3 regions of the Lactobacillus leichmannii genome follow, and region 3 is predicted to be linked to each of the others. Evidence: predicted binding sites of a transcription regulator. Region 3 holds the regulator's gene; each other region holds the start of a gene.
What was found. Region 3 encodes HrcA, which represses chaperone genes, less so after heat shock. Its sites were predicted from a motif close to TTAGCACTCNNNNNNNNNGAGTGCTAA; they were not measured.

Region 1: the regulator HrcA is predicted to act here: its motif matches at 5,119-5,145, upstream of DS743_RS06285 (ATP-dependent Clp protease ATP-binding subunit).
Region 2: the regulator HrcA is predicted to act here: its motif matches at 8,023-8,049, upstream of DS743_RS00365 (Hsp20/alpha crystallin family protein).

Annotation. Positions count from the first base shown of each region.
Region 1 covers NZ_QOCY01000044.1:213,316-223,892, reverse strand. The annotation lists gene DS743_RS06320 (DsbA family protein) at 1-319, shown strand, start outside; gene DS743_RS06315 (competence protein CoiA) at 307-1,191, opposite strand; gene DS743_RS06310 (adaptor protein MecA) at 1,293-2,042, opposite strand; gene spxA (transcriptional regulator SpxA) at 2,146-2,550, opposite strand; gene ptsP (phosphoenolpyruvate--protein phosphotransferase) at 2,722-4,449, opposite strand; gene DS743_RS06295 (phosphocarrier protein HPr) at 4,449-4,715, opposite strand; gene ykzS (protein YkzS) at 4,822-5,022, opposite strand; gene DS743_RS06285 (ATP-dependent Clp protease ATP-binding subunit) at 5,191-7,386, shown strand; gene DS743_RS06280 (DUF1827 family protein) at 7,502-7,780, shown strand; gene DS743_RS06275 (multicopper oxidase family protein) at 8,070-9,707, shown strand; gene DS743_RS06270 (hypothetical protein) at 9,729-9,917, shown strand; gene DS743_RS06265 (peptide chain release factor 3) at 10,018-10,577, opposite strand, start outside.
Region 2 covers NZ_QOCY01000011.1:1,969-12,545, forward strand. The annotation lists gene guaB (IMP dehydrogenase) at 1-924, opposite strand, end outside; purine riboswitch at 1,115-1,212, shown strand; gene DS743_RS00330 (xanthine phosphoribosyltransferase) at 1,299-1,868, shown strand; gene DS743_RS00335 (nucleobase:cation symporter-2 family protein) at 1,898-3,190, shown strand; gene DS743_RS00340 (hypothetical protein) at 3,260-3,511, opposite strand; gene DS743_RS00345 (Y-family DNA polymerase) at 3,504-4,811, opposite strand; gene DS743_RS00350 (GMP reductase) at 4,940-5,932, opposite strand; gene DS743_RS00355 (adenylosuccinate synthase) at 6,117-7,406, shown strand; gene greA (transcription elongation factor GreA) at 7,488-7,949, opposite strand; gene DS743_RS00365 (Hsp20/alpha crystallin family protein) at 8,177-8,590, shown strand; gene DS743_RS00370 (C1 family peptidase) at 8,687-10,000, shown strand; gene DS743_RS00375 (C1 family peptidase) at 10,053-10,577, shown strand, end outside.
Region 3 covers NZ_QOCY01000042.1:115,472-126,048, forward strand. The annotation lists gene rimP (ribosome maturation factor RimP) at 1-17, shown strand, start outside; gene nusA (transcription termination factor NusA) at 37-1,188, shown strand; gene rnpM (RNase P modulator RnpM) at 1,198-1,497, shown strand; gene DS743_RS04925 (L7Ae/L30e/S12e/Gadd45 family ribosomal protein) at 1,524-1,808, shown strand; gene infB (translation initiation factor IF-2) at 1,813-4,290, shown strand; gene DS743_RS04935 (ribosome-binding factor A) at 4,303-4,665, shown strand; gene truB (tRNA pseudouridine(55) synthase TruB) at 4,716-5,612, shown strand; gene ribF (riboflavin biosynthesis protein RibF) at 5,627-6,568, shown strand; gene hrcA (heat-inducible transcriptional repressor HrcA) at 6,704-7,747, shown strand; gene grpE (nucleotide exchange factor GrpE) at 7,759-8,376, shown strand; gene dnaK (molecular chaperone DnaK) at 8,436-10,280, shown strand; gene dnaJ (molecular chaperone DnaJ) at 10,363-10,577, shown strand, end outside.

The DNA.
Region 1 (10,577 bases), on a different contig from region 3:
GGCCTTGGCTGAAGAATTGATGGAAAGCCTCAATATCAAACCAAAGAAAATTTCATCTACTTTGAAAGATGCCTGCCTTAAAGACGTCATTGCCCAGGACCAGCAGCTGGCCAGGAAATTCCAAATCACGGCCCTGCCTTCAACCGTGATTTTTGACGACCAGATCGATGACAGCGGTCTCTTGCTTGATGGTGAATTAAGCGACGACGAACTCCTGCAAATTTTCCAAAACAGCGCAGACAGCTGCCTTGAACCCTTGATGCAGCTAACGGAGAATGCTCCACTTTATTATCCGGTAAGCCACCTTCATCTCTTATAGCCAGCCTCTCCTTTAGGGGCTGTTTTTTGCTGCAAAAATTTCAAGAGCCAGCTTTTCTCCCCCGGCCTGCGCCAAGTGGAAAAAGCTTCCTTGGGCAAAGTAAAGACAGTGTAGCCGGCCAGGTACATCAATTCCCCCAGCTTCTGACCCAGCTTGCTCTTTTCCTTCAGCTGCTGGTCCAGATAGTCCCGCTCCTTGACCCAGTCATCGGCCAAAGGCGGGGGCAAAAGGGGCCTAAAGTGCCATAAAGCGGCAATTCCTTCCGCGTCCAAGGCGAAGTCCACCTGCCGGTACAGCAAGGTCTGGCTGACAGGGGCCTGCCTTATTTGGTACTTCAATCTAATCAAGCCTGCCTCTTGGTGGATTTCCAGATAATAGCTTCCCCAGCACCGGTTTTCCCGGAAAAAGATCAGCTGGGTCTGCTTTAGCTTTTCCCCTAAAAAATGCCGGCGGCCGACCAACCAGACATCCTTAATCCCAATCGCCTGGTAAAGGGCATGCCGGTGGGCAAACTCCCCCTTGCTTAAGGGCGCGCACTGGACTTCAAAGGCCAAAAGCGGTGTGGCCAAAATGTCAGCCCGCAAGGCACCGTCAGCCAGCGGCACTTCAGCTTTCGCATTTAGCCCCGCCGCGGTCAAAGCGGCTTTGAGGAGCATTTTCCCCTGCCGGTGCTCCTCTTGTTCTCCTAGCCCCCGGTAAGCCTGGTAGTGCTTGAAAAAAGGCTCTGCCTTCTGCGATAAAACCAGGATGACCGGTTTCCGGCAGCGCGGGCAGCGGTAGACTTCCTGGTTGAGATAGGCCGGGTTCTCCCGGACCTTGCCGGCCTCACTGACGGCCAGGACCAGTTCTTTATTTAACAAAGCTGCATACAAAATAATCCCCCATTAACTAGTACGCCAAAAAGGGGAGATTTTTTTAAAATAGGCAAAATAAAAGGACCCCCGAAGGAGTCCTTAAATTATCATCTGGATTCTTAAGCCCGCTTGCTGGCAAACTGCCGGCGCAAAGCCCCCAGCGCGTCCTGCTGGAAGAGGCACTGGCCGTGGGCTTGGGCCTGCTGGAATTCGTCAGCGGACACCTGGCGGCCAAATTCATTGGCGATCGCCCAGGCAGCAGCTGGCTTGATTTCCGCGTAATTCTCGTCCATAAAAGCCAGCTTGAGATAAAACTGCTGCTTGTAGTAGTAGACGCTGGACGCCAGGTCACTAACCTTGAGGCTGTCAGCCAAAGCCAGGAGGTCATCGATATCGTCAAAGACTAAAACATGGGTCTCCTGGTAACTCCAGTAGTCCTCGTAGTCTTCATCATCGGTGTTGCCCAGGTCCTGCATGATCACCGGGTCCATCTCAGTGTTAGCGTCATCAGCCGGGTTCAAGTCGGAAAAGGCCCAGTCATCTTCCTCAACCGCTTCCGCCATATCGTCTCCGACCCCATTGGCTTCAGGATCAAAGAAGCGCCGCATTTCTTCCGGCAGGTCGCTGCCTGCATTCATCTTGGTAATCAGGAGATCGATCCCGCCGTCGTTGGGCATGACCTGGAAAGTCACCGGCGCATCGCTGGCAAAGTCATTGTCCTCGTCCACTTCGCGGAGAACTGACAGGAAAAATTCCTGGACTCTTTCCCGGTTGCCGAGTAAATCCAAGATCTTCAAGCCCCGCTGGTTCAGATCCTCCCGGGTCATGCTTACGCGAAGCGTGTTCTCATTCACCTTTTCAACGCGCATCTTCATCCCTCCTTATATGTGTACCGTTATTGTAACCTAAAAAGCCAACAAAGCAAAAGCGTTAGCTTCTAGAAGCCAACGCCTGCAACTTTCTATTCTGAAATTAAAAATCCTGGTCTGCCAGGCGCTTAGCCCGGGCTATTTCCAGCCGGCGCACGCTGCGCGGCAGGAAGCGGCGGATTTCATCTTCATTGTAGCCAACCTGCATCCGGCGGTCATCCAAAATAATTGGCCGTCTCAGCAGGCTTGGGTTCTTTTCAATCAAATCGATCAGTTCATTCATTGAAATGTCGTCCAGGTCGATATTCAGCTCTTGGAAAGCCTTCGACCGTGTTGACACGATTTCTTCCGTGCCTTCTTCAGTCATTCTCAGAACATGAATGATTTCTTCCCGGTTCAAAGGATCTGAAATAATGTTTCTTTCCTTGTAGGGAATATTGTGCTGTTCAAGCCATTGCTTTGCCTTGCGGCATGAGGTGCAGCTTGGAGAAACATATAAATCTACCATTGTTACCACGCTCCTTTAAAATGAGATTGCATGAACACACATTCGTTGCTTACTATATAGTTTAGCATGGATACTTACAAAAAGGAAGGGGGGTAATTGGCTTTCTTTTAAATTTCTTAATTAATCAAGAAAAAAGCGGTCAGCTCACGCTAATCGCTTTTAATTTGCTCTTTACTTGTCAGCCATCAAGTTCTTAACCAGTTCGATGTTATCTTCGTTGGTCAATGATTCCTTGGTTGCCTTGTCAGCCAGGCTAGCGAGTTCTTCAGTTGAGAGCTTCTTCATTTCGTTTCTGATCCGCAGAATTGAAGTTGCGCTCATTGAGTATTCGTCCAAGCCCATGGAAAGCAGGATTGGGAACATGATTGAGTCACCAGCTGCTTCACCACACATCCCGCACCAGATACCAGCTTCGTGAGCTGAGTCGATCGTGTGCTTGATGAGGCGGAGAACTGACGGGTTGTATGGCTGGTAGAGGTAAGAAACGTTTTCGTTGCCCCGGTCAGCAGCCATAGTGTATTGGATCAAGTCGTTGGTCCCGATTGAGAAGAAGTCGACTTCCTTGGCAAATTGGTCTGCCAGAACGGCAGCTGCCGGAACTTCGATCATCATGCCGACTTGCAGGTCGTCGCCAACCTTGACGCCTTCCTTGACCAGCTTGTCCTTTTCTTCAGCCAAAACAGCCTTGGCTTGGTGAAGTTCGTCCAAAGTACCGATCATTGGGAACATGATCCCCAGCTTGCCGTAAGCTGATGCTCTCAGCAAGGCCCGCAGCTGGGTGCGGAAGATTTCCTTGTTTTTCAAGGACAGACGAACGGCCCGGATACCCAGGAATGGGTTCATTTCTTCTGGCAGGTCCCAGTAGGACAGGTGCTTGTCGCCACCGATGTCCATGGTTCTGATGATAACCTGCTTGCCGTTCATGCCTTCCAGAACCTTCTTGTAGGCTTCAAACTGGTCTTCTTCAGTTGGGAAGTCGTTTGAGTTCATGTACAAGAATTCAGTTCTGAACAAGCCGACTGCTTCAGCACCGTTTTCCAAAACGCCAGCCAGGTCGTCTGGAGTACCGATGTTGGCAGCGATCGTGAAGTGCTTGCCGTCAGCAGTTACTGATGGTTCGTCCTTCAACTTCCGCCATTCAGCCTTTTGCTTAGCGAAGTCGTCGCCCTTCTTGCGGTATTCAGCCACTTGTTCTTCGCTTGGTTCAACGATAGCCACCCCATCCAAACCGTCAGCGATCAGCATTTGGCCGTTTTCTACAGAAGTGGTGATCTTTTCAGTCCCGACAACAGCTGGGATTTCCAAAGACCGGGCCATGATGGCTGAGTGGGCAGTCCGGCCGCCCAGGTCAGTTACGAAGCCCTTAACGTACTTCTTGTTCAATTGTGCCGTGTCACTTGGCGTCAAGTCTTCAGCCACCAGAACTACTTCGTGGTCGATGCTTGCCAAGTTAGGCAGTTCCTTGCCCAGCAAGTGCGCCATGATCCGCTTTGAAACGTCGCGGACGTCAGCTGCACGTTCTTGCATGTAGGCATTGTCAGTCATGCTTTGGAAGATAGTGATGAAGTTTTGGGCAACTTCATCCAAAGCTGCTTCACTGTTGACAGCGTCGCTCTTGATCTTGGCGCTGATCTGGCCAGTGAATTCAGGGTCTGACAGGAACATCAAGTGGGCGTCAAAGACTTGCGCTTCTTCTTCACCCAAGCTTTCTGCGGCAACCTTGCGGATGCTTTCCAATTCAGCTTGTGATTCGGCAACTGCCTTATCAAAGCGGGCTACTTCAGCTTCCACGTCAGCAACGGACTTCTTTTCAAAAGAAAGGTCCGGTTCGACCAGGAGGTAGGCTGGAGCAACAGCAACGCCGTCACTGGCTGCGATACCCCTCAAAGTTTCAGTCATTATTCAGCCAAACCTTCTTTTGACATAGTTTCAGCAATAGCTGCGATAGCTTCCTTTTCGTCATCGCCTTCAGCGCTGATAGTTACGTCTGCACCTTGGCCAACACCCAATGACATTACGCCCATGATTGACTTAAGGTTAACTGACTTACCGTTGTATTCAAGGTTGATGTCTGAACCAAACTTTGAAGCAGCTTGTACCAACAAGGTAGCTGGACGAGCGTGAATACCAGTTTCAGCGATAATGTGAAATTCTTTCTTTTCCATCGTAAATTATCTCCTTTAAAAATCAAGAATTGGGTACCAAAGTACCGTTTCTTTTAAAGAATAACATGTTTTCGAGGTCAATACAACTTAATTGTAAATGTTTTCATTAATATTTGGGCTTATTCTCTATCGAAGTATAGGTAATAACCCCGCCGCGGCCGGCCCGGCCGGTGATTTTCTTGTTTTTTCCGTAATTGCGCAGGCTCTGCTGGAAAGCAAACGCATCTTCCGGGTCCTTCTGCGGGTCGATCTGGTACTCCAGCAAGTCGCCTGAGACCAATTTCTCCAAAATATCAGTATAGTCCATATTAATGTCACAACCTCCTGTCCATTATTTTAGCGCAATTTTTTGTCAAAATTAAAGGAAGAAGTCTCAAAGGCCGGCTATTTTCTCCCCCGAGTCTTAGCACTTGACTAATTAGAGTGCTAAGCTCTATAATTTAGGCAGAGCTTTGATGAAAGGCGGTATTTTAACATGTTGTGTCAAAACTGCCACCAACGGCAGGCCTCGATACATCTTTACACGAAGATCAACGGCCAAAACAATGAAATAGACTTATGTCAGCAATGCTACCAAGAGTTAAGGAATCAACAAGGAAATCAAATGAATAATAACAACTTTTTCGGCGACTTTGACGACCTCTTCAATGCTTTGAACGGGCAGTCAAATGGCGCAAACCGTTACAACAACCAAAATCCATTCGGCCCGACCCCGGGCCGGGGCGGCAATGGCGGCGGCCAGTCCCTTCTTGACCAGTTCGGGACCGACTTAACAGCTCTGGCCAAGAAGGGCAAGATCGACCCAGTTATCGGCCGGGACCGGGAAATCGCCCGGGTAATTGAAATCCTCAACCGGCGGACCAAGAACAACCCAGTCCTGATCGGGGAAGCCGGGGTCGGCAAGACCGCGGTCGTTGAAGGCCTGGCCCAGGACATCGTGGACGGGTCAGTTCCAGCCAAGTTACAAAACAAGCGGATCATCTCCCTCAACATGGTTTCCATGGTCCAAGGGACCGGGATCCGGGGCCAGTTTGAGCAAAGAATGCAGCAGCTGATCAAGGAACTGCAGAGCCAGCCGGACATCATCCTCTTTATCGACGAAATCCATGAAATCGTCGGCGCCGGCAATTCTGAAGGCGGCATGGACGCCGGCAACATCATCAAGCCGGCTCTGGCCAGAGGTGAGCTGCAGTTAGTCGGGGCTACGACTATCAAGGAATTCCGGGAAATCGAAAAGGACTCCGCCCTGGCCCGGCGCTTCCAGCCAGTTGAAGTCAAGGAACCAAGCATCGACGAGACAATCAAGATCCTCAAGGGGATCCAGAAGCGCTACGAGGACTACCACCACGTCAAATACACTGACGACGCCATCGAAGCCGCCGTCAAGCTGTCTGCCCGCTACATCCAGGACCGCTTCCTGCCAGACAAGGCCATCGACCTTCTGGACGAAGCCGGGTCAAGAATGAACCTGACCATCCCTTACATCGATAAGGAAAAGATCCAGGAAAGAATCGACGCGGCTGAGAAGCTCAAGCAGGATGCCTTGAAGAACGAAGACTACGAAAAGGCTGCCTACTACCGCGACCAGATCGAAAAATACGAGAAGCTGAAGGACCAAAACGTCGACCCGGACAAGACCCCAACCATTACGGCCAAGGTCATGGACAAGATCGTGGAAGAAAAGACCAACATCCCGGTCGGCGACATCCAGGCACAAGAAGAAAACCAGCTGATCAACCTAGCCAGCGACCTCAAGGCTAAGGTTATCGGCCAGGACGAGGCCGTTGACAAGGTGGCCCGGGCCATCAGAAGAAACCGGATCGGCTTCAACAAGTCCGGCCGGCCAATCGGCTCCTTCCTCTTTGTTGGCCCGACCGGGGTCGGCAAGACCGAGCTGGCCAAGCAGCTGGCCTTGAAGATGTTCGGCAGCGAAGACGCCATGATCCGCTTCGACATGTCCGAATTCATGGAGCAATACTCCGTCTCCAAATTGATTGGGTCTGCCCCGGGCTATGTCGGCTATGAAGAAGCCGGCCAATTGACCGAACGGGTCCGCCACAACCCATACAGCTTGATCCTTTTGGACGAAGTTGAAAAGGCCCACCCGGATGTTTTGAACCTCTTCTTGCAGATTCTTGACGACGGCCGCTTGACCGACTCACAAGGGCGGACTGTTTCCTTCAAGGACACGATCATCATCATGACCTCAAACGCCGGCCAGGGAATCAAGACGGCCAGCGTAGGCTTCGCGGCAGAAAACAACAAGAATGAAGCTGAAGAAACCCGCAAGGTGATGAGCCAGTACTTCAAGCCGGAATTCCTGAACCGTTTTGACGACATCATCCAGTTCCACCCATTGAGCAAGGGCAACCTCCTGCAGATCGTCAACCTCCTTTTGGACAAGACCAATGCCATGGTCAGCGACCAGGGCCTGCACATCAAGGTTACCGACGCGGCCAAGGACAAGCTGGTTGAGGAAGGCTACGATCCGGAAATGGGCGCTCGTCCGCTTCGCCGGGTCATCCAGGAAGAAATTGAAGACAAGGTGGCCGACTACAAGCTGGACCACACTGAAGCCAAGCAATTAGTGGCGGACTTAAAGGACGGGGAAATCACGATTTTCGAAGAAGTTCCCGCCTTGCCAGTCACTGAAGCAAGCAAAGAAAAATAACTATCTCTGAGCAGAAAAAACAAGGATTATCCAAAAAGGATCCTTGTTTTTTCTTGAATGCGTTATAATGAAAGTGAGGGGAATATCAGAGACAAATAGAAACGGGTGAAGTTTTATGCACTTAATTGATGTCACTAATAGCTATGCCGAATTAGTTCACAGTCAGCTAAATACTACGAGCGTGAACTATGTGAAAGTTTACTCCTTAGGCAACACTACCGTAATTTATACCGAAAGCCCAATCGCCATTGGGATCGTTCTGGAAAACCACCACCGCAAGATCCGCGAGGAAGAACTCGAATTTGTAATCAAGCGGCTGATTCCCGACCAGACCAGCTATCAGCTTACGGTTGACAAGCACCGCCGGGTCGTCGAAATCCACGTTGACAAGTAATCCCTGCAAAAAGAGCCCACTGGGCTCTTTTTTTCTTCCCTGTCTTCTTCCCTTATTCTTTTCAGCAAAATTCAAAAAATACTTGTTTTTTAGCAAAATTACAGATTAACTTGCGAAAAACAGCCTTTTTTCAAAAAAATTGTCAAAATTGACCTATGTCAATTTTTCTATAAAAAATAGTTCTATAATCTCCTTTGAGCACTGGAAAGCGCTTTTAGAAAAGAAAGTGAATGTGTAAAAAGCAGCAATTTTAAACTGTTGATTTAGTAAAAATAAGGAGGCACTGATCATGACAGTTTATCCGGATTACTTTTATTCTGAAAAAGACTTTGATAAGAGCCACATGGGCTACAAGCCGCTGACCATTCCAGCTGGCGTTGAGGCCCAGCCTTTGGCCGTTCCCCCGCTTTTAGCGCCGGACAAGGTTGACGGCAATGACATCTACTACACCATCGAGGCCCAGGAAGGCGAAAGCCAGATCCTGCCAGGCAAGAAGACCAAGACCTGGGGCTACAACGCTCCCCTTTTGGGCCAGACCCTGGTAGTCAAGACCGGGCAAAGAGTCCACGTGCGTTTGAAGAACAGCCTGCCTGTCCTCACTTCATTCCACTGGCACGGCATGGAAGTTCCGGGACCAATTACTGACGGCGGCTGCCACGCCCCAGTATACCCTGGCGAAGAAAAAGACATCGAATTTACGGTCAAGCAGCCAGCCGCTCTGACCTGGCTGCACGCCCACCCATGTCCGTCAACGGCCATGCAGGTCTGGATGGGCCTGGCCATGGGGGTTGTGGTTACTGACGACAACGAAGCCCGCCTGCCGATTCCAAAGAACTACGGGGTTGACGAATTCCCGATCATCCTGCAAGACCGGACCTTCCACGACAACCAGCTCGACTACCGGGCTGACTACGACCCGATGGGCGTCTTTGGTGAAGTACCTTTGATCAACGGCGTGGTCCGTCCTTACGTTGACGTGACGACCCAAAAGGTCCGTCTGCTCTTCTTGGGCGGGTCTGACCGCCGGGAATGGCGCCTGCACTTTGAAAACGACTTGACCATGACGCAAATCGGCGGGGACGACTCCTTCCTCAGACACCCGATTGACGTTAAGAAGCTTTTGATCGGGCCAGGGGAAAGACAACAAGTCATCGTTGACTTTGCCGGCTACAAGGAAGGCGACGTTGTCAGCCTCTACACTGACGACTTCAAGCTGGTTGAATTCCGCATCCACGCCTTTGAAAAAGACGACCGTGAACTGCCATTCAACATCTTCACTCCGGACGACCCGGCTGTGAACAGCGAAGCGCCAGTCCGCCACGTAACCATGGACGACCACGACAAGATCAACGGTCTCCGCTTCTCCATGGAAAGAATCGACATGAAGCAGACCTTGAACTCAGTTGAATACTGGGACGTAACAAACACCAACAACTCTGCTTCAGGGATGCTGCATCCCTTCCACATCCACGGGGCCCACTTCCTGGTTGTTTCCCGCAACGGGCAAAAGCCTAACCCGAACGAAATCAATGTCTACAAGGACACTATTGAAGTCGGCCCAGGCGAAACTGTCCGCCTGAAGGTCTACTTCCAAAACGCCGGGGTCTTCATGTACCACTGCCACATCATCGAGCACGAAGATGCCGGCATGATGGCCCAGATCCAAATCGTTGACCCGAAGGATCCGGACAAGACCTACAAGCTGATGGACATGGAAACCATCACCAACGCCTTTGCAGAAGAAATGGGCGTTGAACCAGGCGAAGTCTTCATGCCAGGGATGGACGTTGAAGACATGGACATGGGTGCCTGCTTCCACGCGGCTGAAGCTTCGACCAGCCGCCGCTTGGTCGAAGCCGTTACTGCCGCTTCAAGAGCAGGTCATGAAGGCCACCACGACGCGACCAGCGGGGCCAGCCACCACTAAAAAACTTGTAGGATCAGAATTATGATGAACAACAACCTTTACTTGAAGATTTTATGGGTCTTACTGTACGGCATCGTCGCCTTCTACACCTTTACCAACAAGACGATGATGGCTATGTACTGGATGGCCGGGGTAATGTTTGCCCAAGCGGTCATTGACCTCGTTTACTACTTTTTGCCAAAGAGCAAAACAGAAATGACTGAATGCTAGTCAGTCAAACCAATCATGCGCAAAAAAACGATGCCTCGCGGCATCGTTTTTCTTGTTTGCTATCTTCTTTTGCTGATTTGTTTTTACTTGCTTCTTTGCATTACAACTTTTCCGTCAGTTCCACATCCGGGTACTTGTCGTGGAACCAGCGTTCAGCAAAGGCGTTCTCAAAGAGGAAGAGAGGATTGCCAAAGCGGTCCTTGACCAGGAGGTTCCGGCTGGAAGACATCTTCGGGTCCAGCTGGTCCGGGTTGATCCAACGGGCTACCCGGTGGCCGATGGAAGTCATTTCAACTTCAGAGTTGTATTCGTTCTTCATCCGGTACTGGAAGACTTCAAACTGCAGCTGGCCAACCGCCCCCAAAATGTAGTCGTCGGTCTGGTAGTTGCGGTAGAGCTGGACAGCCCCTTCTTGAACCAGCTGGTTCATCCCCTTGTGGAAGGACTTCTGCTTCATGACGTTCTTTGGTGAAACCCGCATGAAGAGTTCCGGGGTAAATTCCGGCAGCGGCGGGAATTCCAGCTTGCGCTTGCCAGCGTAGATAGAGTCCCCGATCTGGAAGTTGCCAGTGTCGTAGAGGCCGACAATGTCCCCGGCCACGGCTTCAGAAACCTGGACCCGGGCACTGGATTCAAATTCAACGGCATTGTTCAAGCGGA
Region 2 (10,577 bases), on a different contig from region 3:
CAGCTTGTTGGCTTCGTTCACGCCGCCTTGGAAGTAGCGGTCGCTTGAGCCATGCTGCTGGGACATGGCGCCAACTGACCCCATCCCCCGGTAGGACTTAACCAGACGGCCGTCAGAACCTTGCTGCACGTCCCCTGGAGCTTCTTCAGTACCTGACAGCATGGAGCCCAGCATAACAGCGTTGCCGCCAGCAGCCAAAGCCTTAACCACGTCGCCTGAGTACTTGATCCCGCCATCAGCGATGATCGGCTTGCCAAATTCCCGGGCTACGTCAGCCGCATCGTAAATAGCAGTCAATTGCGGCACGCCGACACCGGCAACCACTCTGGTGGTGCAGATTGAGCCAGGCCCGATACCAACCTTGACTACGTCAACACCGGCTTCAAACAAGGCCCGGGTACCTTCAGCAGTAGCCACGTTGCCGGCAATCAAAGTGTTGTGCGGGAAGTGGTCGCGGATTTCCTTGATCTTGCGCAAAACGCCGGCTGAGTGACCGTGAGCCGTGTCGATAACGATCGCGTCAGCACCGGCTTCAAACAGGGCTTCTGCTCTTTCAAAAGTGTCGCTGGTCACGCCGACAGCAGCAGCTACCAAGAGCTTGCCATCCTTGTCAACAGCAGCGTGGGTGTCTTCGGCAGTTACCGGAGTGTTCTTAGCCAGACGGACTTCGTCAGCTTGCGCTTGAATTGAAAGGTTCTTGTGGACTACCCCAAGGCCGCCCATCTTGGCCATGGCTGCCGCCATTCTGCCTTCGGTCACCGTGTCCATCCCAGCGGAGATCAAAGGAATGTTCAGCTTCAAGTTTGGTGCCAGCTGGGTTGACAAGTCGACTTCGTTCGGCAGAACGTGACTTTCAGCTGGAATCAAGAGCACGTCGTCAAAAGTAATACCTTCTTTAGCAAATTTGGTTTCCCACAAAGACATGATTTTATCCTTTCAAACAATCGTTGATACTTTTTAATTAATCAACTTTACACGTTTTTCGCCGCCAGGTCAACAAAAAGCGAATTATTCACTATTTTTTTTAATCTTTTAGGATTTTTTGCGCCAGATTAGAAATTTTTTCGCCAAATCAGATTGAATTAATTCGGCTTTTGCTGTAACATTTAGCAATAACTTAACAAATGTTTCTACTTATATATCGCTGCAATGCGGGCAGCAGTCTCTACCCGGAGCCGTAAACTCCGGACTATAGGTATTAGGAGCATTGGCCCCTGGCCAAGCAGCTTCTTTTGCCTTACTTTTGGCAAAAGGAGCTTTTTCTGTTTACCGCTGTTTTTTGTTTTAAAAGGAGTCACATGGAACTTTTAGAAGAACGCATTAAGAAGGATGGCGTCGTTTTACCAGGCGACGTCTTGAAGGTCAACTCATTCTTGAACCACCAGATCGATCCCCAATTGATGATGACCCTGGGCCAGGAATTCGCCCGCCTCTTCAAGGATGCAGGCGTCACCCGGGTCCTTACCGCTGAAGCCAGCGGGATCGCTCCCGGCATCATGGCCGCCTACTGCCTGGGCGTGCCGATGGTCTTTGCCAGAAAGAAGAAGCCTTCAACCGTCACTGACGCCGTCTACACCGCGGAAGTCTTCTCCTACACCAAGCAAGTGACCAACACCATTTCTGTTGAAGCCAAGTTCCTTGATGCCAATGACCGCATCTTAGTCATCGATGACTTCCTGGCCAACGGCGAAGCAGCCAAGGGCCTGATCTCCCTGGCTGAACAAGCCGGCGCTGAAGTAGTCGGCGTGGGCGTTGTCGTGGAGAAGGCCTTCCAGGGCGGCCACGACTGGCTGGTTAACCATGGCTACCACCTGGAAGCTTTGGCCAGCATCAAGGAATTCGCCGACGGGCAAGTTATCTTCAATTAATCTTTGACAGTGGGAGTTATTTACTAAAAATGGATCAAACACAAGAACCTTCACAAGGCCGCTCTTTTGTCCTGGGCCTGCAGCACCTTTTGGCCATGTACTCCGGGGCCGTGGCGGTCCCGATCTTGATCGGCAATGCTCTGCACTTTAACTCAGAGCAATTGACCTACCTGGTCTCCATCGACATCTTCATGTGCGGCCTGGCCACCCTCTTGCAGCTATTGCGCAACCGCTACTTCGGGATCGGCCTGCCAGTCGTTTTAGGCTGCGCCATCCAGGCTGTTGCTCCTTTGGAAATGATCGGACAGAAGTACTCCATCGGCACCATGTACGGATCAATCATCGTGGCCGGGGTCTTCGTCTTCCTCATCGCCGGAGTCTTTTCCAAAATCAAAAAGCTCTTCCCGCCAGTTGTCACCGGGACCTTGATCACCACTATCGGCTTGACCTTGATCCCGGTCGGCATCCAGAACCTGGGCGGCGGGTCAGCCACTGCCAAGGACTTCGGTGACCCGAAGAACCTCCTGGTCGGCTGCGTCACCATCTTGGTGATCGTGGCTCTGCAAGCCTTCGCCAAGGGCTTCATCGCCTCAATCTCCATCTTGATCGGCCTCATCGTCGGCACTCTCCTGGCCGCCTGCCTGGGCATGGTTTCTTTGACCCCAGTTTCTGAAGCTGCCTGGCTGCACTTCCCGCAATTCTTCTACTTCGGCTTGCCAAAGTTTGAATGGTCATCCAGCTTGACTATGATGATCATCGCCCTGGTCTCCATGGTTGAATCAACCGGCGTCTTCTTCGCCTTAGGCGACCTCTTGGGCAAGGACATCACGGAAGATGACCTCAAGCGGGGCTACCGGGCTGAAGGGCTGGCCCAGATTTTCGGTGGTCTCTTCAACACCTTCCCTTACACCACATTCTCCCAGAACGTCGGCCTCCTGCAATTGTCCGGCATCCGGTCCAAGCGGCCGATTTACTGGGCAGCCGGCCTCTTGATGGCCATGGGCCTTCTGCCAAAAGTCGGTGCCCTGGTCACCATCATGCCAACGGCCGTTTTAGGCGGGGCCATGGTGGTCATGTTCTCCTCCATCGCCGTACAAGGGATCAAGATGCTGCTCAAGGTCGACTTCAGCGACAACCATAACCTCTTGATCGTGGCCATCTCCCTGGGCCTGGGCTTAGGCGTTTCCGTCTACCCAACCATCTTTCAGGCTCTGCCAAGTGAACTGCAGCTTTTCCTAGAAAACGGGATCGTCATCGCCTCAATCTCTTCCGTCCTTTTGAACTTGATCTTCAAGGGCAAAAAAGGACTGGACGAAAAATAACTTTTGCAATTAAACACAGATAAATCTCAGAAGCCTCCTTTACCATGAAGCGGGGCTTCTTTTTTGTCCTTAATCACTTGAAAGCAGGACGCGGCGCAAGTCGTCTAGCGCAATGACGTGTTCGCCAATCACCACCTTGTCTTCCGCGTAGCCCTGGACAAAGCCAACTATTTCCGCCCGGTCGGGCACGCTTTTCTGCCTTGTCTCTTTATTGATCATGGCCGTGTGGTCGCTTAGGAAAAAGCCCGCCCACTTCTTCATCCCCCGGTCTTGATAATGGGCGAAAAAATCCGTCACCCGCTGGTCAAACTCCTTACTCATAGGCGTTGCTCCCATTGTGGCCGCCGACCAAGCGGCTTCTGGCAATTGCCGTGGCCCCTGGCAAAAGGCTGGAGGCTCTGACGACACTGGCAAAACCATACTTCTTCCGTAATTTGTCAACCACCTGATCCCGCTTCTGCTGCTTGATCTGCTCGGCTGGCGGCAGGAAGAAGGTCAGCTGCTGGCAGCCGGCTGGCGCTAAATTGCTGTAGGTCACTCCCAGCCGTCTGACCGCCTGCCCCCGCCACTTTCTTCTGAAAAGGGCCCTGAGCTTGGCCACCAAATCGCTGGAGATATCAGTCGGCGTGATCTTCTCTTGAATGCTGAAGCCAGCTGGATCTGCCTCGTAGTCAGCGTAACCGACATAAAGGCTGACCCGGCCAGCCAACAAATGCTGGGCCCGGATTCTGGCCGCGACCTGGTCGCCGATTTCCTGAATAACGATCTCAATTTCCTGCTGGTCTTCATAGTCCCGGCTTAAGATTTGGGAGTTTCCGTAGCTTTTGCTTTTGGGCCGGTACTTCTGCTTGATGATGCTCCGGTCCACTCCCCAGCTCATGGCAAAAAGCTGATCGCCGATCACTCCGAACTCCTTCTTCAAAATAGCCGGATCGCTGTGGGCCAGGCCATACATGTTGTTGATCCCCAGCCGGCGTAGGCGGTTGGCCGTCTTGACATTGATCCCCCAAACGTCTTCCAGCTTGGGAATCTTCCAGATAGTATCGGGCACGTCAATATAGTGCCAGCAGGCAATCATCGAAGTCCGGTGCTTGGCGGAAATGTCCATGGCCAGTTTGGCCAAAAGGGGGGTCTCCCCAATCCCGCAAGTCGTGTACAGGCCCAGGCTGTCGTGAATATCTTTTTGGATCTTCCGGGCCACCAGATAAGGGTCATCCCCAAACAAGTGCCAGGACTCAGTCATATCGATCATGCTTTCATCGATCGAATAGACATGGATATCCTCATCTGCCGCGTACTTGCGGAAAATCTGCAAAACCTCCATGCTGCGCTTGATGTAAAGATTCATATGCGGCTCAACCAGCATTAGGTCCGGGGCCTGGTCTTTAGGCGGCAAGTCTCTGGCCCGCATGACATTGCTCAGGCCGTACTTTTTCTTGGCCAAAGGCGAGGCAGCCATAATCAAGCCTGACCCCCAGTCAGTCCCCACCTGCTGGGACACGACGGCTAAAGCGACTTCCATTGGGTTCAGGCCCAGGCGCAGGGCCTCGCAGGAGGCATAGAAAGATTTGTTGTCGATCATGAAAATAACCCGGTGGGGCTCATAGCGGTAATCGTACATCAAAATCCACTTCTTTCTTGAACATTTGTTCTAATAAATTATATCGAACTTTCGTTCTAAAAAGTAGGCAAACAGAAAATAAAAGCAAAAATAAAAAGAGGCCTCAGCCTCTTTTTACAAAATTCAGTTTAATAGTCGCCGTTCATGATCGTGTTCTTAACGATCACGTAGTCGACCCGCTTGATTGATTCCAGGTCCCGGCCACCGGCGTAAGAGATGGAAGACTGCAGGTCTTCCTTCATTTCTTCCAAGGTGTCAGCGATGCTGCCCCGGTAAGGGACCAGCATCTGCTTGCCTTCAACGTTGCGGTAGGCGCCCTTTTGCACTTCACTGGCTGAACCCCAGTATTGCTTGTAAGTCTTGCCGTCGATCTTGATCACGTTGCCCGGGGACTCTTCATGCCCGGCCAGCATTGACCCGATCATGACCATGCTGGCCCCGAAGCGAACAGACTTGGCGATGTCACCGTTGTGGCGGATCCCCCCGTCAGCGATCAAAGGCTTTCTGGCCACCTTGCTGCACATTCTGAGGGCAGCCAGCTGCCAGCCGCCAGTCCCGAAACCGGTCTTGAGCTTGGTGATGCAGGCCTTGCCCGGGCCAACCCCCACCTTGGTAGCGTCCGCGCCGGCATTTTCCAGTTCCCGGACGGCTTCCGGCGTTGCCACGTTGCCGGCCGTCAAGAAGGTGTCCGGCATTTTTTCCTTAATGTACTTGATCATGTCGATCACGTAGACTGAGTGCCCGTGGGCCACGTCGATCGTGGTGTATTCCGGGATCAAGTCCTTTTCCACCAATTCGTCGATGAAGTCATATTCATCGTCTTTGATGCCGACGGAAATCGATGCAAAAAGTCCCTTCTCATGCATCATCTTGATGAAGTCGGCCCGCTTTTCGGGCTGGAAGCGGTGCATGACATAGTAATAGCCATTTTGGGCCAGCCAGACCGCCAGCTTTTCGTCAATGACGCTTTCCATATTGGCGGGAACGACTGGGATCTTGAAAGTTCGGTTTCCAAACTTGACGCTCGTAGCACATTCCTTCCGGCTCTTCACGATGGCCTTGTTAGGCACCAGTTGGATATCATCATAGTCAAACGCTTCCATGCTGAAATAATTGCTCATTTTTTGCCAGCTCCTTTTTAAAGTACCTTTGATACTTTACTGACATTTCCCATAAAAGTCAAGGCTTATTCGAACCATTCACGAACTTTTCGAAAACATTATTCGGATTTCCTGTTGACTAATTGCCCGGTAAATGCTAACCTTTCTAACGTAAGTTCTACGAAATATTCTTTGAGGTGAAAAAATGACATCAATCGCAGTTGTCGGCAGCCAATGGGGCGACGAAGGCAAGGGTAAGATTACAGACTTTTTAGGAACGACGGCAGACCTGTCAGTTCGCGCTAACGGCGGTAACAACGCTGGCCACACGATCGACTTTGACGGCAAGGAATTCAAGATGCGCTTGATTCCATCTGGGATCTTCGCGGCTAAATTGGGCGCCGTGATCGGCAACGGGGTGGTTATCAACCCTAAAGTCCTCCTGGGCGAACTGGACAACTTGGAAAAGAGCGGGATCGACACAAGCAACTTGAAGATCTCCAACCGCGCTCACGTCATCATGCCTTACCACGTAATGCAAGACACTTATGAAGAAGAAGCCAAGGGCAACCTGAAGGTCGGCACCACCAAGAACGGGATCGGGCCAACTTACATGGACAAGGCTTCCAGAATCGGCATCCGGGTCTGCGACCTGATCGATCCGGAAACTTTTGCGGAAAAGCTCCGCTTCAACCTGAAAAGCAAGAACGCCCTCTTCACCAAGGTTTACGGCAAGCCAGCCATGGACTTTGACGAAATCTACAACAAGTACGTTGAATACGGCAAGCGGATCGCCAAGTACGTTTGTGACACTTCCCTCTACGTCAACGACGCCCTGGACAGGGACGAAAAGGTCCTCTTTGAAGGTGCCCAAGGGATCATGCTGGACATCGACCAGGGTACCTACCCATTCGTAAGTTCTTCTAACTCAGTTTCCGGCGGGATCGCTTCCGGCAGCGGGATCGGGGCTAACCAGATCAAGACTGTCCTGGGCATCTGCAAGGCCTACACTACCAGAGTTGGTGCCGGCCCATTCCCAACTGAACTGCACGATGAAACCGGCGACAAGATCCGGGACATCGCCCACGAATACGGTACTGTTACTGGCCGTCCGCGCCGGGTTGGCTGGTTTGACTCAGTTGCCCTCCGTCACGCCAAGCGCGTAGCCGGGATCAACGCCTTGAGCTTAAACCTGCTGGACGTCTTCAGCGGCTTTGACAAGATCAAGATCTGCGTGGCCTACGACTTAAACGGCAAGCAAATTGACTACTACCCAGCCAGCTTGAAGGAAGTTGAAGCCTGCCAGCCAGTTTACGAAGAACTGCCAGCCTGGGAAGAAGACATCACCGGCGCCAAGAGCTGGGAAGACCTGCCAGAAAAGGCCCAGGCTTTCGTCAAGCGGATCAGTGAAATCACTGGCATCCCTGTCGTGACTGTTTCTGTCGGCCCAGACCGGGAACAAACCATCGTTTTGCAAGACCCATGGACTCTGTAAGACGGTAAAAAATATCAACACAAAAACCGTTTCGCCTGGCGAAACGGTTTTTCTTGTCTTTATATTTTCTCCTGCTGTTTGCTACTTGACCGACAAAATGGTCACTTCATAGTCCCCCATTGGGGCTTCAACCGTCACCCGGTCTCCGGCCTTATGCTTCATCAAAGCGTGGCCCAAAGGCGAGTCAAAGGGCAGTTTTCCGTCCCCTACGGCCTCTTCCATCCGGCCGACGATCCGGTATTCTTCGACCTCCTGGTCGTCTTCATAGCGGATTTCCACCTGCTTGCCGAGGTTGACCTTACCGTCGTTGACCGTTTCGATGACTTCCGCGTATTTCAGCTGCTTGTTCAAGTAGCGGACCCGGCTGTCCAGGTGGCGGAGTTCCCTTTTAGCGGTTGAATATTCAGTATTTTCGGACAAGTCGCCCAAGGCACGAGCCTCCTTCAGGTTCTGCACCCGGCGGGGCCGGTCAGCCTTCAAGGCCGCGATCTCGTCTTCAATCTGCTTGTAGCCCTCGGGAGTCATTTTCTGATAATATACCATACTTACCAGTCGCCTTTCACTTCGATTTTTAAATCATTATAGCCCGCCCAGGTCTTTTTGCCAAAGATTTTATTTAGCAGTCAAAAAAGCCGAGTGCTAATTACGCCATTTTTCCTAAAAGGGACTATAATATAGTTGTCGGGAAAGAAAGCGGCTCCGCCGCTTCTCTCCCCGCCTCTATTTGTAAAAAGCAATTTGCATAATTTGGTGAAGGGAAGTTTTAGATTATGACTAATGATTTAATGAACCGTTACAACGACTTGTTCGATCACATGGGCGACTGGCTCGACAAATTGGACAGCCACGCTTTCAGAAACATTTTGCAATCAGACGTTGCTGAAGATGAGCACGAATACACCGTCAAGATCGACGTGCCGGGGATGAGCAAGGATGACATCCACCTCTCCTACACTGACGGGATTTTGACGATTTCCGCCCACCGTAGCACTTTCAAGGATGACAGCGACAAGAAGAAGAACCTCTTGCGCCAGGAACGCAGCGAAGGGTCAGTTTCCAGAAGCTTCAGCCTGCCGAACGTTGACAAGAAAGGCATTAGCGCCAAGCTTGACGGGGGCGTTTTGACGGTTACCCTGCCAAAGGTAGCTCCAGAAGAAAACGCAGACACGATTACTATCGAATAAGCACAGAGTGCTTAGAGAAGCCCGCTAGGGCTTCTTTTTTTGCCCTCTTTAGCGTAAGATTATTCTATAATCATCTATTGCTAAGGGAGATTTTTCATGTCACACGAATTAAGCCCCCAGCTGCTGGAATCCTTCAGCCGGGACTTCAACGCTGATCCTAAAAATCAAGTAATTTCTCGGGCCGCCAGACGCAGCGGCCTCTTGGACGCCGCCTACAACCCGGCCGTCAGCCAGCGGCTGAACCGGACTTTTTCCATCGAGCTGGACACTGACAATGTCACCAACCAGCAGCAATCCGGCCGCTGCTGGCTCTTTTCAACCTTGAACGTGGTCCGGCACAATTTTGGCAAGGCCAACAAGGCTAAGAACTTCACCTTCTCCCAGAGCTACAACTTTTTCTGGGACAAGATTGAACGGGCCAACTACTTCTACGACCGGATCATTGCGACGGCTGACCGGCCTTTGACTGACCGGACAGTCCGCGGCTACTTTGACTGGTGCCAGACCGATGGCGGCCAGTGGCACATGGCGGCTTCCCTCATCGCCAAATACGGGGTAGTGCCAGCTTACGCCATGCCGGAAAGCTTCAACAGCAACCACAGCCAGGCTTTGGACATGGTTTTGGCCGACAAGGAAAGAAAAGACGCCTTGACCCTGCGCCGGCTGGCGCAAGCAGGCGACCAGGAAAAGTTGGAGGCGGCCCGGACCGACTTTTTAAGCCAGATCTACCGGATCATGGCTACGGCCTTGGGTGAACCGCCGAAGACTTTTGACCTAGAATTCAGAGACGACGACAAGAACTACCACTTGGACAAGGGCTTGACTCCGGTCCAGTTCTACAAAAAGTACTGCGCGACCGACCTGGACGACTATGTGGTTTTGGCTAATGCCCCAGACCATGAAATGAACCGGGTCTTGCACCTGGGCTTTGAAGACAACATTAAGGGCGGCTACCCTAACCTCTTCATCAACGTGCCGATGGAATATCTGGAAGACGCGGCGATTGCCCAGCTGAAGGACGGGGAAGCTGTTTGGTTCGGCAATGATGTTGGCCGGCAGATGGACCGCAAGACCGGCTTCATGGACCTGGATCTCTACCAGCTGGACCAGCTTTTGGACATCGACAGCCACTTGTCCAAGGCTGACCGCCTAGCTACCGGGATCGGGGAATCTTCCCACGACATGGCACTGGTTGGAGTTGACGTGGACGGCGGGCAAGTCCGGCAATGGAAGGTGGAAAACTCATGGGGCGACAAGTCCGGGGAAAAGGGCTACTTCACCATGAGCGCGGACTGGTTCAGAGAATACACCTACGAGGTCGCCGTGCAAAAGAAGCACGTGCCGGCTGAAATCCTGGACCTGCTCAAGAACCATCCGATCGAACTTGATCCTTGGGATTCCTTAATTTAAGCAGGTATGTTAACATTGACTTATTAATATTAAAACAAAAGGAGAAAAAAATATGAGTCATGAATTAACTCTGCAGGAATTGGCGGAATTCAGCGCAAATTTCAATGCTGACCCGAAGAACCAAGTCATCGCCCGCGCTGCCGCCAGAAGCGGTGTTCTGGAAGCTTCCTACAATGAACGCGTGGCTGGCCGCCTGACCCGGGTCTTTTCAACTGAATTGCCAACGGACAACGTCACCAACCAAAAGCAGTCCGGCCGCTGCTGGCTTTTCTCAACCTTGAACGTCTTGCGCCACGACTTCGGCGCCAAGCATAAGGCCAAGAACTTTACCCTGTCCCAAAGCTACAACTTCTTCTGGGACAAGCTGGAAAGAGCCAACCTTTTCTATGAAAAAGTGATCGAAACCGCTGATAAACCATTAGACGACCGGGAAGTCCGCAGCTACTTCGACTTCGCCGGCCACGACGGCGGCCAATGGCACATGGCCATCTCTTTGGTCAAGAAGTATGGTGTCGTGCCAAGCTACGTTATGCCTGAAAGCTTCAACACTTCCGCTACTAACGGTTTGGCCAGCGCC
Region 3 (10,577 bases):
TTGCAATCGAATTTTAGAAAGAGTGATCCAAAACTTATGTCAAAAGAAATGCTGGAAGCCTTTGACGTCTTGGAAAAGACCAAGGGTATCAAACAAGACGTTATCGTTGAAGCCATGAAGGCTGCTTTGGCCGCTGCCTACAAGAAGAACTACGGCCTAGCGGAAAATGTCGAAATCGACTTTAATGAAAAGAAGGGCGATTTTAAGGTCATGGCTTTGAAGACGGTGGTTGACGAAGTGCAAGACGACCGGGTGGAAGTCAGCTTAAAGGATGCCCTGGCCATCAACCGGGCATACGAAGTCGGCGACACGATCAAGTTCGAAGTTACCCCAAAGGACTTCGGTCGGACTGCGGCAGCTACGGCTAAGCAGGTCGTAATGCAGCGCCTGCGGGAAGCGGAAAATGCCCACATCGTCAACGAATACTCCCAATACGAAGATGAACTGGTCACCGGGACAGTAGAAAGAACTGACAACCGTTTCGTTTACGTCAACATCGGCAATGTTGAGGCAGTTATGGACATCAAGCGTGACACTATTCCAGGTGAACACTACAACCCGCAAGACAGGGTCCGCGTCCTGGTCACCAAGGTCGGTGCTGACGGCAAGGGAGCCCAAATCCGGGTTTCCCGGACCGCTCCGGATGTCGTTAAGCGGCTTTTTGAACAAGAAGTGCCGGAAATCTTTGACGGGACCGTTGAAATCATCTCCATCGCCCGGGAAGCCGGCGAAAGAACCAAGATTGCCGTTAAGTCCAACGACCCGAACATCGACCCGGTTGGTACCTGTGTTGGCCCACGCGGCAGCCGGGTGCAGAACGTGGTCAACGAACTGGGCGGGGAAAATATCGACATCGTGCAGTACGAAGAAGACCCATCTGACTACATCGCCAATGCCTTGAACCCGGCCGAAGTCATCGCTGTCCAGTTTGAAGACGAAGACGATGAAAGGAAAGCCTTCGTGATCGTGCCGGACTACCAGCTTTCCCTGGCTATCGGCAAGAAAGGGCAAAACGTCCGCCTGGCCGCCCGCTTGACTGGCTACAAGATCGACATCCGGCCAGAATCCGAAGTCGAATTTGTTGACGAAAGCGAAGTAGAAGATGAAACTGAAGTAGCAGAAGATCAAGATCTCCAGCAAACAGAAGCTGAAGAAGCAGAAGACCTGGATCTTGACGATGAAGAATAGGTGATTTCCTTGAAAAAAAGAAAAATCCCCATGCGGAAGGACTTGTTGACCGATACGATGCAGCCGAAGAAGGATTTGGTCAGAATCGTCGTTGACAAGGAAAAGAATGTTTCTGTTGATCCAAGCGGCAAGAAGCCGGGCCGCGGCGCTTATGTTTCCTTAAAACCTGAGAAGATCGCTGCCGCCCGAAAGTCAAAGGTGCTGGAACGCAGTTTGGGCGTGAAGGTAGCCGATGAATTTTACGACGAGCTCTTCGCTTACGTGGACCACCAGAAGGCAAGAAAAGAATTATTTGGTGATCAAAAATAATTAACAACCGAGAGAAAGCCTTAAATTTGCTTGGTTTGGCTACCCGGGCGGGGAAGACCGTTTCGGGCACGGACATCGTTTTGGCCAAATTGAAGAAGGGCAAGCTTAAGTGCATTATCATCGCGAATGATTTAGCAGAAAACAGCCGCGGCAAGATTGAAGCTGCTGTAAAGGCCCACCCAACGCCATTGGTCGACGTCTTTACGGAAGCTGAACTCAGTCAGGCTGTAGGTAAGAAACGCAAAGTTTTGGCATTAACAGATCGTGGTTTTGCGAAAACCTTGCTGGATAAGATTAAAGAAGGAGTGTGATCTAATGACCAAGAAACAAGAAAACGAAACTTCAAAGGAATTGGGCATGGATAACAAGAAAACCAGCGGCAAGTCTGGTAAATTAAAGATTTCAGTCAGTGCTATTCGCAAGGGCGAAAAGAAGACTGAGGGCAAGAGATCAAACACCCGCCGCCGGGCTAACAACCACTCTAACGACCACAGCAAGCGCCGCCGGCCAGCTGCCCAGGATTTGCTGAAGGACCTCAAGCAAAAGCAGCGGGCTGACGAAGCCCGTCTGGACCAGGAAAGCAAGGCTGCTAAGCATGAATACAAGAAGTCCTTGAACAAGGCTGAGGCCAGCGAAAGCAAGCCGGTTGTCAAGAAGGTCGAAAGTGCCGAAAAGCCTGCTGAAACCGCAGCTGAAGCACCAAAGGTCCGTGGGCCAAAGATCTTGAAGCCATCCCCAGCCCGCTTGAAGCAAAACCAGGCAAACAGTGAAAAGCCTGCTGCCAAGCCTTCATCTTCTCGCCGGCCAAGTTCTCGGCCAAGCTTCACTGAAGCGCCAATGCCGGAAAACAAGGAAGGCCGCCGCAGAAAGAGTGGCAAGCCAGGCCGCAAGGGGCAAAACTCTTACGCTAACCAAGGCAGAGGGGCAAATAGCGACCGCAGTCAACAGCGCAAGCGCAAGAACAAGAAGCACCAAAGTGCTCCGCAAGTTAAGAAGCAGGTTACCCAAAGAAAGGACCGTCCACTTCCAGAAAGCTTTGAATACGAAGTTGGCATGAACGCCCAAGACCTGGGCAAGATCCTCCACCGGGAACCAGCTGAAATCGTGAAGAAGCTCTTCATGCTGGGGATCATGATCAACCAGAACCAGTCTTTGGACAAGGGCACCATTGAACTGCTGGCTGCTGACTACGGCATCGAAGCTGTTGAAAAGGTCCATGAAGACATTTCCGACATCGACAATATTTTTGCCCAGGAAATGGAAGAGTCCAAGAACTCTGAAAACCAGGTTGTCCGTCCGCCAGTCGTAACTATCATGGGTCACGTCGACCATGGTAAGACTACCTTACTGGACCGTCTGCGTCACACTCGGGTTTCTGAACACGAAGCCGGCGGGATCACCCAGAACATCGGGGCCTACCAGGTCCGGATCAACGACCGTTTGATCACCTTCCTGGACACTCCAGGTCACGCGGCCTTCTCAAGCATGCGGGCCCGCGGGGCGGAAATCACCGACATTGTCGTTTTGATCGTTGCCGCTGACGACGGGGTTATGCCGCAGACTATCGAAGCCATCGACCACGCCAAGAGCGCGGGCGTGCCAATCATTGTGGCCATCAACAAGATGGACCGGCCAGGCGCCAACCCTGCCCACGTTACTGAACAATTGATGCAGTATGAACTGATTCCGGAAAACTACGGCGGCTCAACTATCTTCGTCAACATCTCAGCCAAGACCGGGATGGGGATTGATGAACTTTTGGAAAACATCATCCTTGAAGCCGATATGCTGGAACTGAAGGCTGACCCGAAGCAAAAGGCGATCGGTACGGTTATTGAAGCCCGTCTGTCCCGGGGCAAGGGGCCAGTTGCCGACGTTTTGATCCAGCAGGGTACCCTGCGGGTCGGTGACCCAATCGTTGTTGGTGACACCTTCGGCCGGGTTCGGACGATGACCAACGACAAGGGCCACCAGGTCAAGAAGGCTACGCCATCAATGCCCGTTGAAATTACTGGTTTGAACGACGTGCCGGAATCTGCCGACAAGCTGGTTGTCTTTGCCGATGAAAAGACTGCCCGCGCGGTTGGTGAAGCCCGGGCACAGCAATCCCTGCAAAAGCAGCGGGAAAACGTACAGCACGTTACTCTGGACAACCTCTTTGACACAATGAAGCGGGAAAGCATGAAGTCCGTTGACATCGTTTTGAAGGCTGACGTGCAAGGGTCTGCCGAAGCCTTGGCTCAATCCCTCCAAAAGATTGACGTTGAAGGCGTTCGGGTTAACATTATCCACTCCGGTGTCGGGGCCATCAATGAAAGTGACGTTACCCTGGCCAGCGCTTCAAACGCCTTAATCATCGGTTTCAACGTCCGGCCAACGGCTACGGCCAAGAGCCAGGCTGCCCAAGAAGGCGTCGATATCCGCCTTTACAGTATCATCTACAAGGCGATCGATGACGTTAAGGCCGCTATGCAAGGGATGCTGGAACCAACTTACGAAGAAAAGGTTATCGGTAACCTTACTGTCCGCGAAACTTGGAAGGTCTCCAAGATCGGGACCATCGCCGGTGCCTTTGTCGACAACGGTTACGTGACCAGAGAATCAGGCATCCGGGTCATCAGAGACGGCGTGGTCAAGTACGACGGCAAGGTTGCCTCACTGCGCCGGTTCAAGGACGACGTCAAGGAAGTCAAGGCAGGCTTTGACTGTGGTTTGACCATTGAAAACTTCAACGACATCAAGGAAGGCGACGAACTGGAAGCCTACGAAATGCAGGAAGTTAAGCCAGGTTAACAGGAGGCTGAAATGAAGCACAGAAAAGGACGGGTTGAAGGCGAAATCTTGCGGGAACTGACTAAGATCATCCGCAAGAACATCCGCGATCCCCGGGTCAGCAACGTGACTTTTACCGCCGTGGAGTGCAGCAATGATTTTTCATACGCGACTGTCTACTACAGTTTGCTGACTGAAGATGAACAGGCGCAAAAGGAAGCGGAAGCCGGCTTGGAAAAGGCTAAGGGAACCATGCGACACTTGCTCGGCCAGAGCTTGACCATGTACAAGGTTCCAGAACTGATTTTCAAGCGGGACCAGTCCGTGATCTACGGCAGCAAGATCGACCGTTTGCTTGCTGACTTGAAGAAGCAGGAACAAGATCGCCAAAACTAGTAAAAAGCGCCTTCGGGCGCTTTTTTGCGTTTATAGAAGAGGAGAAAAAGATGTTCAATGGAATTATCGTAATCGACAAGGCAGCAGGGATGACTAGCGGGGATGTGGTTTATAAGCTGCGCCGACTCTTAAAGCAAAAAAAGATCGGCCATGCCGGAACCCTGGACCCGGAAGTCACCGGAGTTTTGCCAATTGCTTTGGGTCAGGCAACCAAACTGATCGAGCTGATGCATGAGCGGCCAAAGGCTTATGTTGGTGAAGGGATGCTGGGCCTGGCCACGGACTCTTATGACCTGGAGGGGAAGATTTTGGCGGAAAGAGCCTTGTCTCAGCCAGTCAGTGACCAGGCCATCAAAGCAGCAATGGAAAAGTTTACCGGGGAAATCGTCCAGCAGCCGCCGATTTATTCTGCCGTCAGGGTAAATGGCAAGCGGCTCTACGAATACGCCAGAGAAGGGATCCCAGTTGAGCGGCCCAAGCGGACTGTCCAGGTTTTCCGCTACGACTTGACGGAGCCAAGTCAGTTCGACCCAGAGAAGGGCCGGCAGACTTTTACTTATGAAGTTGAATGCTCTAAGGGGACCTATGTCCGCAGCCTGGTTAACGACTTAGGCGAAGAACTGGGCCTGCCGGCAGTGATGACCAAACTGCGGCGGACGGCCAGTTCTGGTTACAAGCTCCAAGACGCGGTTACTTTGGAAGAACTGGCGGATAATTTGAACCACGCTGAAGATTATATTCAGCCAATCGACAGCTTTTTCGCTGACTACCAGCAAGTTGATTTAGATGCCGCCTTATGGCAGCAGGTTAAAAACGGGGCCTGGATCAAACTCCCTCTTGATGCAGACAAGGTCGCTTTGCGGTATAATAAAACAGTTAAAGCGATTTACCGGGCCAAGGGACAAGGTCTCTACTGTCCGGACTTAATGCTTTTAAGTAATGAGTAATTGAGGGATTAAGTTTGAAAGTGATAAATCTAAGCTATCCGTTCAAGAAAGAGCTGACGGCCGGCAAGGTTGTGCTGGCCCTGGGCTTTTTTGATGGAGTTCATATCGGCCACCAGAAGTTGATCAAGGAAGCCAGGATAATTGCAGTGGAGAAGGATCTACCATTGATGGTGCTGACCTTTGACCGCCACCCCAAGGAGGTCTATGCCGGAGTTAAGGACTTTGAGTACTTGAACACACCGGAGGAAAAGGCCTACGAAATGTCCAAGATCGGGGTCGACTACCTGGTGATTCTCAAGTTTACGCCGGAGTTCAGCCACCTGGCTCCCCAGGCATTCGTTGATGAGATCATCATGGGCCTGAAAGCAGACACGGTGGTAGCCGGCTTTGACTACAGCTACGGCCCAAAGGACGTGGCCAATATGGAAAATCTGCCGGTCTTTGCCAAGAGTCGCTTTGACATCAAGGTGGTTCCAAAGCAGATCTTTGCCGGGAAAAAAATCGGTTCAACTGAAATCCGCCAGGCTGTTAAAAGCGGCAATCTCCGCTTGGCCACAGAACTTCTGGGCCACCCGTATTTGACCAGTGGCAAGGTCGTCCACGGCTTCAGAAACGGCCACAAGCTGGGCTTCCCAACCGCGAATTTAGAGCTGGACTGGCCAAAAGTTTTGCCGAAAATCGGAGTCTACGCGACCATGACCCAAGTAGGGGACAGATGGTATCAGTCAATGACCAGTGTCGGCTACAATGTCACTTTCAATGATGAGAAGAAGATTTACATCGAATCCAACATCTTTGATTTTGACCAGGACATTTACGGCCAGCAAATCACCATCGCCTGGTACAAATACTTGCGCGGGGAAGAAAAGTTTGCCGACATGGCGGCTTTAAGCGAGCAGCTGAAGCTGGACCAAGTCGCTAGTGAAAACTATTTTAGTTCACTGATTGAGCAGTAATAAGAACGGTCTTTTAAGCAAGACCGTTTTTTTGCGGGATTTTTTAGCATTCTCCTTGACTAACTGCTAATTTCTTGTTAATCTATGCCATGTTAGCACATGAAAGTTGTAAGTGCTAAAAGTGAGGGCGATGTTATGTTGACCGAACGTCAAGAACTTATTCTAAAGACAATTATTCAAGATTTTACCAAGACGCATGAGCCGGTTGGCTCAAAGACAGTCATGAATCAATTGTCGATTAAAGTGTCCAGCGCGACAATCCGCAACGAGATGGCGGTTCTGGAAGAGCATGGCTTGATTGAAAAGACTCACTCCTCCAGTGGCCGGGTGCCATCGACTGAGGGCTATCGCTATTACCTGGACAATTTGGTGCAGCCGCTGCAGCTGCCGGAAGAAATGTACAATCAAATTGGCTACCAGTTTGATCAGCCGTTCAACCAAGTGGACGAAATCGTCAAAGAAGCCGCCAAGATCCTGTCAGACTTGACTGACTACACGGCCTTTGCAGAAGGGCCGGAAGCCAAGAATGTCAGCATCACTGGCTTCAGAATCGTGCCCCTGGCTCCCCGGCAGGTCATGGCTATTCTGGTAACCAGCGATGGCAGCGTCAAGAACCAGCTCTACACCTTGCCGCGGCACATCTCAGGGGACGAAGTTGAACGGGCGGTCCGCTTGATCAATGACCAGCTGGTTGGCAAGAATTTAAGCGAAATCAACAAGCAGACCTTTGAGCAGCTGTCCAGCAGCCAGATCGTGGGCAAGAATGCCCCGGAATTTCTGGAATTGCTTGAAGCCGTCATTAAGGACGCGGCAAGCGAGCAGATGTATGTTGACGGTCAGCTGAACCTGCTCAACAATACTGAAAACAGCGATTTAAAAGCCATCAAGTCGCTATATGAACTGATCAATTCCAGCTCTCTGGCTGGAGAACTGATCGATCTGAGCGACAGTCCCAGCCATTACCCAGTTTATGTCCGCTTAGGAGCGGAACTAGAGAACGACTTGCTGAAGGATTTCAGCCTGGTAATGGCTGAATACAGTGTTGGCCGCTACGGGCGGGGGACGATCGCCCTGCTGGGGCCGAGACATATGCCTTACTCGGAAATGATCGGCTTGATGGAATACTTCCGCCAGGAACTGGCCCGCAAGTTGTTAGATTACTATGGCAGATTTAAATAAGGAGGTTTGTCGTGAGCAAAGAAGAATTTCCAAGTGAGAAAGATTTGCCGCAAGAAGACCAGGAAAAGCAAGCCAAGGCAGCTGAAGCTGACAAGGCCGGCGTAAAAGATGACAAAAAGGTAAAAGATGACAAAGAAGAAGCGGCCAAGCCAGCTGATGTAGAACTGGATCAGCTCAAGGCTGAAGTTGCCGCTTTGACCCAGAAGAACAAGGATCTGGAAGACAAGTACTTGCGCAGCCAAGCTGAGATTCAAAACGCCCAGCGCCGCTACAGCAAGGAAAGAGCCAACCTGGTCAAGTACGAGTCCCAGCGTCTGGGCAAGGATATCCTGTCCAGCGTGGACAACTTGGAAAGGGCTCTGCAGGTCAAGGCCGACGACGAGGCTTCCAGACAGCTGAAGAAGGGGATCGAAATGACCCTGGAAGGCCTGGTCAGAGCCTTGAAGGACAACGGCATTGAAGAAATCAAGGCTGACGGCGAAAAGTTTGATCCGACATTGCACCAGGCGGTCCAAAGCGTACCAGCTGAAAATGATGAGCAAAAAGGCTATGTCGTTCAGGTCCTGCAAAAGGGTTACGTCTACAAGGATCGTGTCCTGCGGCCAGCCATGGTTGTCGTTGCCCAGTAAGGCAATTTTTTAACAAAGCAATAAACAAGCAAAAATAAATAAAAGGAGATAAAAAGATAATGTCTAAAGTTATTGGGATTGACTTAGGTACCACCAACTCAGCAGTTGCGGTTTTGGAAGGCAAGGAACCAAAGATTATTACCAACCCGGAAGGCGCTAGAACTACCCCCTCAGTAGTTGCCTTCAAGGACGGCGAAATTCAAGTCGGTGAAGTTGCCAAGCGGCAAGCCATCACCAACCCGAACACCATCGTTTCCATCAAGCGGCATATGGGCGAAAGTGACTACAAGGTTAAGGTTGGCGACAAGGCTTACACCCCGCAGGAAATTTCAGCCATGATCCTGCAATACATCAAGAAGTTCTCAGAAGACTACCTTGGTGAACCAGTTACTGACGCGGTTATCACTGTTCCAGCCTACTTCAACGACGCGCAACGGCAAGCAACCAAGGACGCCGGCAAGATCGCGGGCTTGAACGTGCAACGGATCATCAACGAACCAACTGCTTCAGCCCTGGCCTACGGCTTGGACAAGGATGAAGACGACGAAACTGTTCTGGTTTACGACCTTGGTGGTGGTACTTTCGACGTTTCCGTCCTGCAATTAGGTGACGGTGTCTTCCAAGTTCTGTCAACCAACGGTGACACTCACTTGGGTGGGGACGACTTTGATAACAAGATCATCGACTGGCTGGTTGACGGCTTCAAGCAAGAAAACGGCATTGACTTGTCCAAGGACAAGATGGCAATGCAACGTTTGAAGGACGCGGCTGAAAAGGCCAAGAAGGACTTGTCAGGCGTATCTTCAACCCACATCTCCCTTCCTTTCATCTCCGCTGGTGAAGCAGGTCCTCTGCACTTGGAAGCAGATCTTACTCGGGCTAAGTTCAACGAACTGACTGATGACTTAGTGCAAAGAACCAAGATTCCATTTGACAACGCCCTGCGTGACGCTGGCCTGTCAGTTGGCGACATCGACAAGGTTATCTTGAACGGTGGTTCAACTCGGATTCCAGCTGTTCAAGAAGCTGTAAAGCAATGGGCCGGCAAGGAACCAGACCACTCAATCAACCCAGACGAAGCCGTTGCTTTGGGTGCCGCAATCCAAGGTGGGGTTATCTCCGGTGACGTTAAGGACATCGTTTTGCTTGACGTTACTCCGCTTTCCCTGGGTATCGAAACCAAGGGCGGGGTCTTCACCAAGCTGATCGACAGAAACACCACCATCCCAACTTCCAAGAGCCAAATCTTCTCAACTGCCGTTGACAACCAACCAGCTGTTGACATCCACGTTTTGCAAGGTGAACGGCCAATGGCAGCTGACAACAAGACTTTGGGTCGCTTCGAACTGACTGACATTCCAGCTGCTCCACGTGGCGTGCCACAAATCCAAGTTACCTTCGACATCGACAAGAACGGTATCGTTAACGTTTCAGCCAAGGACCTGGGGACTGGCAAGGAACAAAAGATCACCATCCAATCAGCTTCCGGCCTGTCAGACGAAGAAATCGAAAGAATGAAGAAGGAAGCTGAAGAACACGCTGAAGAAGACGCCAAGAAGAAGGAAGAAGTTGACCTTAGAAACGAAGTTGACGGCTTGATCTTCCAAACCGAAAAGACTTTGAAGGAAGTTGACGGCAAACTCGCAGACAGCGACATTCAACCAGTTAAGGATGCCCTGGAAGACCTGAAGAAGGCCCAAAAGGACAACAACCTGGACGAAATGAAGGAAAAGAAGGACGCTTTGAGCAAGGTTGCCCAAGACCTGGCTGTCAAGCTCTACCAGCAAAACGCCCAAAACCAGCAAGGTCAAGGCGGTCAAGCAGGCCCAACTGACGATGGTTCAAATGGCGCAAACGGCGACACGGTTGACGGCGACTTCACCAAGGTAGACCCAGACAAGTAAAGCGACTATAATCAAACAAAAGGAGAAGAACTGCTTGATGTAGTTCTTCTCCTTTGTTAGTAAAAGGAGCAATAATAAACAAATGGCAGCAAACCGTGACTATTATGACGTCTTAGGCGTGAGCCGGGATGCCAGTGACGCAGAAATCAGCAAGGCCTACCGGAAGTTGGCCAAGAAGTATCACCCGGACTTAAACCACGAAGCAGGGGCAGAAGAAAAGTACAAGGAAGTCAACGAAGCTTACGAAGTGCTGCATGACCCGCAGAAGCGGCAGCAGTATGACCAATTTGGTCAGGC